Regions from separate parts of the Sorangium sp. So ce295 genome, predicted to be linked through region 1. Evidence: predicted binding sites of a transcription regulator. Region 1 holds the regulator's gene; the other holds the start of a gene.

Region 1 (4,207 bases):
TCGCCGAGCCGCCCGGCGCCGTCTTGACGGAGGCCTGGGCCGGCACAGCGCTCGTGGCCGGCGCGTTGGGCGTGTAGATGAGGGTCTTCGCGCGCTGGAGCGGGCTCGCTGCCGCCTGCTGCGCGGCGGCCGCGGGCTGCGCGGCGGCTGCGGCGGGCTGCGCCGCAGGAGAGCGCGCGGGCGCAGGCGCCGCGGCAGCAGGGGCCGCCGCGGCGGCGGGCTTCGCTTCGCCGCGCGACGCCAGCAGCTTCTTGACCTTGTCGATCATCTGCTGGGTGTCGAACGGCTTGTCCATGTGATCGTCCGCTTGCGCGCCCGATCCCTTCGCGGGGTCGAACGGGTTCTGCTTGGACGACAGGATCAGGACGGGCGTCGCCGGTGAGGCCTGCTTGATCGCCTTGCACAGCTCGTAGCCGTTCTTCGGCTCGAGCGTGACGTCGGCGATCACCAGGTCGGGTTTATCGCTCTTGAGCTTCTGCAGCGCAGCGTCGGCGCTGCTCGCCGTCACGACGCGGAAATCCTGACCCGCAAAGGTGATTTCGAGCACTTTGCGCATGGTCACGCTGTCGTCTACGGCGAGAAGGGTGCTGGCCACGAACGGGTCTCCTCTCAGATGGCGAGAAAGCGGCGACGGCTCTGGATATCTTCGGCCCCCGTCGCGCGATGTGTCAACATTCGCGGTGTATTTCGCCCCCGCGGGCCCCGCGGAGGCGCGTTTTTCCGCGCCGGTAGAGCCCGGTCCCACGCTGGTGGGCGGAGCCGAGGCGCCCCGCTGAGCTCTACATGCGTCCGCTCCGACCCGCCACTCCGCCGAGCCACGAAGACAAAACCGCCAAAACGACCGGGGTCCACCCGGCCGCCCAGGTAAGACCTCCGCAGGATGGCCGCTGGACGGTGCCCGCCGAGCTGGATCGGCGTCCGCTGGACGGGGCCGTCCGTGCGCTGGCCGAGGTCTCGTGGTCCGACGCGCGCCGGTTGATCGAGACCGGCAAGGTGCTTGTCGGGAGCGCGGTGGCGACGAGCGCCCGTCGGCGGGTGCTCGGCGGGGAGCTGATCGAGGTCCGCCTGCACGCGCCGAGGCCCGAGACCGTGCGGCGGCGCAAGCTCGAGGGCGAGCTCGTGGTCTACGCGGACGCGAGCGTCGTCGTGGTGAACAAGCCCGCCGGGGTGAGCACCATCCCGTTCGGCGACGAGGATCCCGCGGAGCAGGCCGCGACCCTCGACGCGCTGGTGCGCGAGGTGCTGGCCAGGCGCGACCGCCTGCGCGGGCGCGCGCCGCTCGGCGTGGTGCAGCGCCTCGACAAGGGGACGAGCGGGCTGCTGGTCTTCGCGCGGACGCTCGCCGCGAAGAAGCACCTCGCGCAGCAGCTCCGCGTCCGCGCGATGCACCGGCAGTACCTGGCGCTCGCGCACGGCGCCGTCCCGCGCGGCACCTACCGCAGCTACCTCGTCGAGGATCGGGGCGACGGGCTGCGCGGCTCGGCGCGCGACGGGCGGCGCGAGGGGCAACTCGCGGTGACGCACGTGGAGCCGATCGAGGTGCTCCGAGGGCCGCAGGAGGGAGCCGGCGCCGGGGGCGTGACGCTCGTCGCGTGCCGGCTCGAGACGGGACGCACGCACCAGATCCGCATCCACCTCGCGGAGGCCGGGCACCCGCTCGTCGGCGAGACGGTCTACGTGCGGGACTACCGCGGGACGAAGATCCCGGCCGCGCGGTTGATGCTCCACGCGGCCGAGCTCGGCTTCAACCACCCGGCCGACGATCGGCCGATGCGCTTCCAGGCGCCGCCGCCCCCGGACTTCGACGACGTGCTCGAGCGGCTCCGCGCGCCGCAGCGGAGGGGCGCTACTTGACCTTGCCGCGGACCTCGGTCATCGCCGCGGCCGTGGCGTCGACCAGCGGCATGACCTTCGCGTAGTCCATCCGCGTCGGGCCGAGCACGCCCACGGTCCCGGCGACGCGGCCGTTCTCCATGTACGGCGCAGCGACGAGGCTGAGCTGGCCTCCGCCAAGGTCGCCCGCCTCGCTGCCGACGAACACGGTGACCTCACCCGCGCCGGCGGCGAGCGTCCGGTCGAGCAGATCGACGAGCTCCTCGCGCTCCTCGAGCGCCTTCATCAGCTTCTTGAGCCGGTCGACGTCGGCGTACTCAGGCAGATCGATCAGGCGGTTCTGCCCCTCGATGACGACCTCGCTCCGCCGGGTCACGTCGGCCGTCGCCTTGCTGCCGAGCTCGAAGGCGCGGCGCCTCAGCGCGTCGATCTGGAGGCGCTCGTCCGCGAGGCGGCGGGCGAACAGGTCCCGGATCTCGCCCAGGGTGCGCCCCTCGATGACGTCGGTGAGCAGGTTGTGGATCCGGGTGAGCTCGCCCTCGTTGATCGCCTCGTCGGCCGAGATGAAGCGGTTCGCGACCGAGCCGTCGGCGAAGACGAGCACCGCGAGCAGCTGCCCGGGCTTGGTCGGGATGAAGCGCAGCTGGGCGAGGGCGCGGAGCTCCGCCCGCGGCGCCGCGACGACCGCCGCGGCGCCGGACAGCTCCGAGAGGTAGCGCCCGGTCTCGCGGAGCGGATCGTTCGCCCCCGCGTAGATCTCGGTGAACCTCGCGCTCAGCTCGGCCTGCTGCTCGGGGGACAGCGACCGGAGCTCGACGAGCGCGTCGATGAACAGCCGGAGCGCGCGATCGGTCGGGATCCGCCCGGCAGAGGTGTGCGGCTGGTGGAGGTACCCCGCCTCCTCGAGGTCGGCGAGCACGTTGCGGATCGAGGCAGCCGAGAGATCCAGCCCGTACTTCCGGGCGAGCGTCCTGCTGCCAACTGGGTCGCCCGTTGCGATGAACTCGGTGACCGCGGCGAAAAGGATCTTTCGAGCTCGGTTGGAAAGATCACCCATGTCAGTTGCATGCAGCGCACAAGCGCGCCGCGGTGGCTACCTGGACCAGGGACCGCCCGGACCGGGAAGCCATGCGGGCCGGACCTTCGCTCCCGTACGTCAAGCTGCGCGTGCGGGCGCTTGACCCACGGACGCGCATGCGACCCATTTTGAGGGGATCGCGCGGCCCGGTCAAATGTCGCGGTAGGATCGGGCAGTAGCCACCAGCCACCCCGCGCACGGGGCCCCGCTCCACCGGATGGCGGCGCGGCCGGCCACGTGGTCGTGGTCGTGTCGTGGTCGTGGTCACTTGCCCCCCCCCCCGAGAGGGTCGGCCTGCCTTGCTTCGCACGAGGGATGTACCGCAACGATGCCGCCCGCACGCCATGCCGCCGCTGCCTGCGCGCTCGCCCTCGCGCTCGGCCCCCTCGCCGTCGCGCCGAGCGCGCAGGGCAAGCCGAAGGTCAGGTACCATCAGGACTGGGCGAAGCACCCGTCGGCGCGCTACGCGGCGATGAGCGCGGAGCAATGCCGTGCGGCGCTCACGCAGCGGAAGATCGCGTTCCAGCCGGTGCAGCGCGCGCCGGGCGTGCTCGCTCCGGTGCGGCTGATGCATGGGGTCGGCGGGGTCCTCTACCGGACGGCGCTGCCGGCCCATCAACGCGCGGGAAACCCGCACGACGTCTTCGACTGCCGCCTCGCGCTGGCGCTCTCGGACTTCAGCCGGATCCTCCGCGCGCACGACATCGACGAGGTGCTGATGTTCTCGGCCTGGCGGCCTCCGGCCAGGATGTGGCCCGAGGGCAGGCTCGCCACGAGGCACCCCGGCGGGCTCGCGATCGACCCCTACAGGTTCGTCAAGGAGCGCGTCGGCGGCGGGTTCGCGGAGGACTGGCTCGAGGTGGAGCGCGACTTCGTCGGCAGGCGCGGCGCGCCGGTCTGCGGCGAGAGCGCCCGCCCGACCGGGCGGCCCCGCGGGGCCGGCAAGGGGGCGGGCAGCGGCCCTCCAGCGGACGCGGCGGCGCGAGAGCTGCGATCCATCGTGTGCGAGGCCGTGGACCAGCACATCTTCACGTCGATCCTCACGCCCAACTACGACCGGGCGCACAAAAATCACCTGCATCTCGAGGTGACCCCCGGCGTCCAATGGCATCTCGTGCGCTGATCCGGGAGGGGCCGTCCTCCGTCCTCCCGCGCGCAAACCCGCTCTCCCTTCGAGGTCGACCCGCTATGTTAGCCCGCGTGCCCGCACGAAGACCCCCGCTCTCCCGCGCGTCCGCCGCGCTGGCGCTCGCCGCCGTCGCGCTGTCGTTCACGTTCGTCGGCTGCCCCTGCGTC
Region 2 (4,207 bases), 4.1 Mb from region 1:
CGAGGCGCTCGCCCAGCTCGGGCTGCTGGGCGCCCCGCCGCTCTGGATCTCCGACGTGGGCGAGGCGCCCTCGTGGACGGCCATGCCGATCTGCACCTCGCTGCGCGAGGACCACCGCGGGCGGGGGCTCGGGGCCCCCCTGCAGGCGGCGGCGCTCCGGGAAGGGCACGATCGCTTCGGGATCCGGTGGTTCTACGCGCTCGTCAGGGCCGGCGACGAGATCGCCAAGCGCATGAACGCGCGTTGCGGGCTCGCCCCGCACCGCGCCGAGGGGTTCCTCGTCGCGTCGGCGGTGCCCCCCGAGAAGCCCCGGCGGCCGGCGGACGGGCGCCGCGGCTCAGGCTGACAGCACGGGCGCGAGGAGAGAGCGCCGCCGTCCTAGCCGAGGAGCCACGGGGCCGGCGCCTCGCCCGCGAGGCGCCTGCGGATCGTGTCGAGCGCGCGCTCGAAGTAGCCGTCGCGCGCGACGACGAACTCATCGAGCCGCACGTCGCGCGGCTCGACCTTCACGGCGCCCGCGGCGTCCGGCGGCCGCCGCACGACGCCGCTCGCGCGGGGCACCTCGCCTCGGACGAGGCGCAGCGCCGCGCCGAGCGGGAGCGACAGCAGCGCGGTCACCTCGCGCGGATCGGGACGCAGCTCCTCGAGCGCGCGGCGGGTCGTCGCGAGCAGCACGTCCTGCAGCTCGCGATCGACGATGCCCGGCGCGTGATCGTCCTGGCTGCGGCGCGTGCCGAGCCGGACAACGTCGCGCGGCGAGAGCGGCAGGCCGATCTCCTCCTCCGCCTCGCGCAGCGCCCCAGCGAGATCCTCTCCGGCGCGGTAGTGCCCCGACACGGCGACCTCGAGCGCGCCGGGCCAGGTGTCCTTGTCGGGGCTGCGCTGCTGGAAGAGCACCCAGGGCTCCGCGGCGCTCCGGCCGCCGTCCGGCTCCAGGCCATCGGGCCCCCGCTCGAGGAGCACCCACACGTGAACGCTCCGGTGCCAGTCGCCGTCGCGGTGAACGAGCCTGCGCGCCTTGCGCACGCCGAGCGGCCGGCCGCCGTCATCGAGGAGGTCGAAGAGCTCCTCTTCGTCTTGCGCCGCCATGCGCCACAGGGTAGCGCAACGTGAACGGAGCAAGACGTCTTCGCTGATCTGCGTGCTCGCTCGTTCGATGACGCTGTGCTTCTTGCCGTGCCCGACGCACGACATCAGACGGAAGCAGCAGGAAACGAGGCGAGAGGTGTGAAGTGGCGATCCCAGCGGGAATCGAACCCGCGTTACCGGCGTGAGAGGCCGATGTCCTAACCGCTAGACGATGGGACCTTGTTCTGTGGAGAAGACCGACAGCAGAGCTGAGCGGCCTGGCTGGGGGACAAGGATTCGAACCTTGATAGCAAGAGCCAGAATCTTGCGTCCTGCCGTTAGACGATCCCCCAAGGGGTCAGCGCCGTGTTCATCAGCGCCACGGGCCGCGGAATCTACTCGGGCTGCCTGGATTGTCAAGCGATCAAAATCGGACCCGCCGAAGAAAAATGCTCACCGCCAAAAATCGCCCAGTTCTCGCGTGTTTCGAGCGACTCGGGCATCGAGCGAGCCCTTCCCCCTGCTCGGCTCCTCGCTCAACCCGCTCCGCCCTCGTTGTATGCCGTCCGTTGTCGTCGCGCTGATGCCATCGCGCTCTCGCCATAATCCGTCCGTACTGTCTTCGCACTCTCGGAGGGCTCGTCCCTGGGGAGGCTCCACGATGTCGCGACCGCGCTCTCGCCGTCGCCCGTCGCTTCTCCAGCCATCTCGGCTTCGCCGCCCTGGACTTTCGGCCCCGGAAAAGTCGCGGCTCCCTGCTGCGTGCCCTTGACGCGCCGGGTGACTGATTTACTTTCGGCCGCGGTTTAGCCACCGGCCTAGGAGAGTGCCAAGACACTGCGATGTCGGGCACTTAGCTCTCGTCGCGCGGGCGGATCGCCCCAGCGGGGGGGCGAACGGGACCTCCGGCGAGCCGATGGTCAGTCAACAAGCCGAGGACGAGGGAGCCAGCATGAAAATCAGGCCGCTGCAGGATCGGATTGTCGTCAAGCGCGTCGAGAGCGAGACGAAGACCAAGGGGGGCATCATCATCCCCGACGCCGCGAAGGAGAAGCCGATCGAGGGGCGCGTCGTCGCGGTGGGCAACGGCAAGGTCCTGAAGGACGGCAAGGTTCGCCCGCTCGATGTGAAGGTCGGGGACAAGGTGCTGTTCGGCAAGTACAGCGGCACCGAGGTGAAGCTCGACGGCGAGGAGCACGTGCTCATCCGCGAGGACGATGTGCTCGCCGTGACCGAGTCCGCCTCGTGAACCAGGTCTGAGGCAACCGAACGCAAGCGTTAGTACACGCGGCCGCGCGGCCGCGAGGGGATTGAGAGATGGCTGCGAAGCAGATCGTTTTTAGCCGCGGCGCCCGCGCCGCGATCCTCAAGGGCGTGAACACGCTCGCCGATGCGGTCAAGGTGACCCTCGGGCCGAAGGGGCGGAACGTCGTCATCGAGAAGAGCTGGGGCTCCCCGGTCGTGACGAAGGACGGCGTCACGGTCGCCAAGGAGGTCGAGCTCGCCGGCAAGCTCGAGAACATGGGCGCCCAGATGGTGCGCGAGGTCGCCTCGAAGACGAGCGACAAGGCCGGCGACGGCACGACGACGGCGACGGTGCTGGCGCAGGCGATCTTCGGCGAGGGCCTCAAGCTCGTCGAGGCCGGCCACAACCCGATGGATCTGAAGCGCGGCATCGACGCGGCGGTCGCGAAGGTCATCGAGGCGGTGCAGAAGGCCGCCAAGCCGACCAAGGACAAGGACCAGATCGCCCAGGTCGCCACGGTCAGCGCCAACGGCGACAAGGAGATCGGCCAGATCCTCGCCGACGCCATGGAGAAGGTCGGCAAGGAGGGCGTGATCACGGTCGAGGAGAACAAGCGCATGACGACGGAGCTCGAGACCGTCGACGGCATGCAGTTCGACCGCGGCTACCTCTCGCCCTACTTCGTGACCGACCCCGAGAAGATGACCGCGGTGCTCACGAACCCGCTCATCCTCGTGCACGAGAAGAAGATCTCGGCCATGGCCGACCTCCTGCCGCTGCTCGAGCAGGTGGTGAAGCAGGGGCGCGAGCTGCTCATCCTCTCCGAGGACATCGAGGGTGAGGCGCTCGCCACGCTCGTCGTGAACAAGCTGCGCGGCACGATCAAGGTCGCCGCCGTGAAGGCGCCCGGCTTCGGCGATCGCCGCAAGGACATGCTGAAGGACATCGCGATCCTCACGGGCGCGACGCCGTTCATGGAGGACCTCGGCCAGAAGCTCGAGAGCGCCACGGTGCGCGACCTCGGGACGGCCAAGCGGGTCGAGATCGACAAGGACAACACCGTCATCGTCGACGGCCAGGGCGACAAGACCGCCATCAAGGGCCGCATCGAGGCGATCCGCAAGCAGATCGCGGACACGGCGAGCGACTACGATCGCGAGAAGCTCCAGGAGCGGCTCGCGAAGCTCGCCGGCGGCGTCGCGGTGGTGAAGGTCGGCGCGGCGACCGAGGTCGAGATGAAGGAGAAGAAGGCGCGCGTCGAGGACGCGCTCCACGCGACCCGCGCGGCCGTCGAGGAAGGCATCGTGGTCGGCGGCGGCGTGGCGCTCTTCCGGGCGGCCGCCTCGCTGGAGTCGCTCAAGTTCAACGACGAGCGCGACGTCGGCGTGCGGCTCGTGCGCCGCGCCGTGGAGGCGCCGCTCCGCCAGATCGCCCAGAACGCGGGGGTCGACGGGACGGTGGTCGCGGAGAAGGTCCGGACGGGCGCGCCGACGTTCGGCTACAACGCCGCGACCGACTCGTACGAGGACCTGCTCGCCGGCGGCGTCATCGATCCCGCCAAGGTCGTGCGGCACGCGCTCTCCAACGCGGCCAGCGTCGCCGCGCTGATGCTCACGACCGAGGCCCTCGTCGCCGAGAAGCCCAAGAAGGAGAAGGCCGCGGGCGGCGGGGCTCCCGGCGGCATGGGCGGCATGGGGGGTATGGGCGGCATGGGGGGTATGGGCGGCATGGGCGGCATGGGCGACTTCGACATGGGTTGATCGCCTGTCCGCGCCGCTCTCGGGCTGCCGCCGCCTCCGCGCGGCGGCCCGCCGGGCGCGCTGCCCCGACGAAGCGGGCCGAGGGGCCCTCCAAAGCATGCTGGCTTGGGGGGCCCCTCGCGTTTTGTGTTTT

Evidence for each region. The regulator HrcA, encoded in region 1, represses chaperone genes, less so after heat shock. The targets are predictions, from matches to a motif close to GNTAGCACTCNCCNNNGGNGAGTGCTANC.
Region 2: groES (co-chaperone GroES) is a predicted target of HrcA. The motif match lies at 1,874-1,902, and genes of this name have one in related genera.

What each region holds. Positions count from the first base shown of each region.
Region 1 is NZ_CP150324.1:13,758-17,964, reverse strand. Features, by position in the region: gene WMF11_RS00060 (response regulator transcription factor) at 1-595, opposite strand, end outside; gene WMF11_RS00055 (RluA family pseudouridine synthase) at 895-1,854, shown strand; gene hrcA (heat-inducible transcriptional repressor HrcA) at 1,847-2,890, opposite strand; gene WMF11_RS00045 (hypothetical protein) at 3,240-4,034, shown strand; gene WMF11_RS00040 (hypothetical protein) at 4,112-4,207, shown strand, end outside.
Region 2 is NZ_CP150324.1:4,094,571-4,098,777, forward strand. Features, by position in the region: gene WMF11_RS15555 (hypothetical protein) at 1-346, shown strand, start outside; gene WMF11_RS15560 (NUDIX hydrolase) at 379-1,089, opposite strand; tRNA gene WMF11_RS15565 (tRNA-Glu) at 1,234-1,308, opposite strand; tRNA gene WMF11_RS15570 (tRNA-Gln) at 1,348-1,421, opposite strand; gene groES (co-chaperone GroES) at 2,021-2,317, shown strand; gene groL (chaperonin GroEL) at 2,386-4,074, shown strand.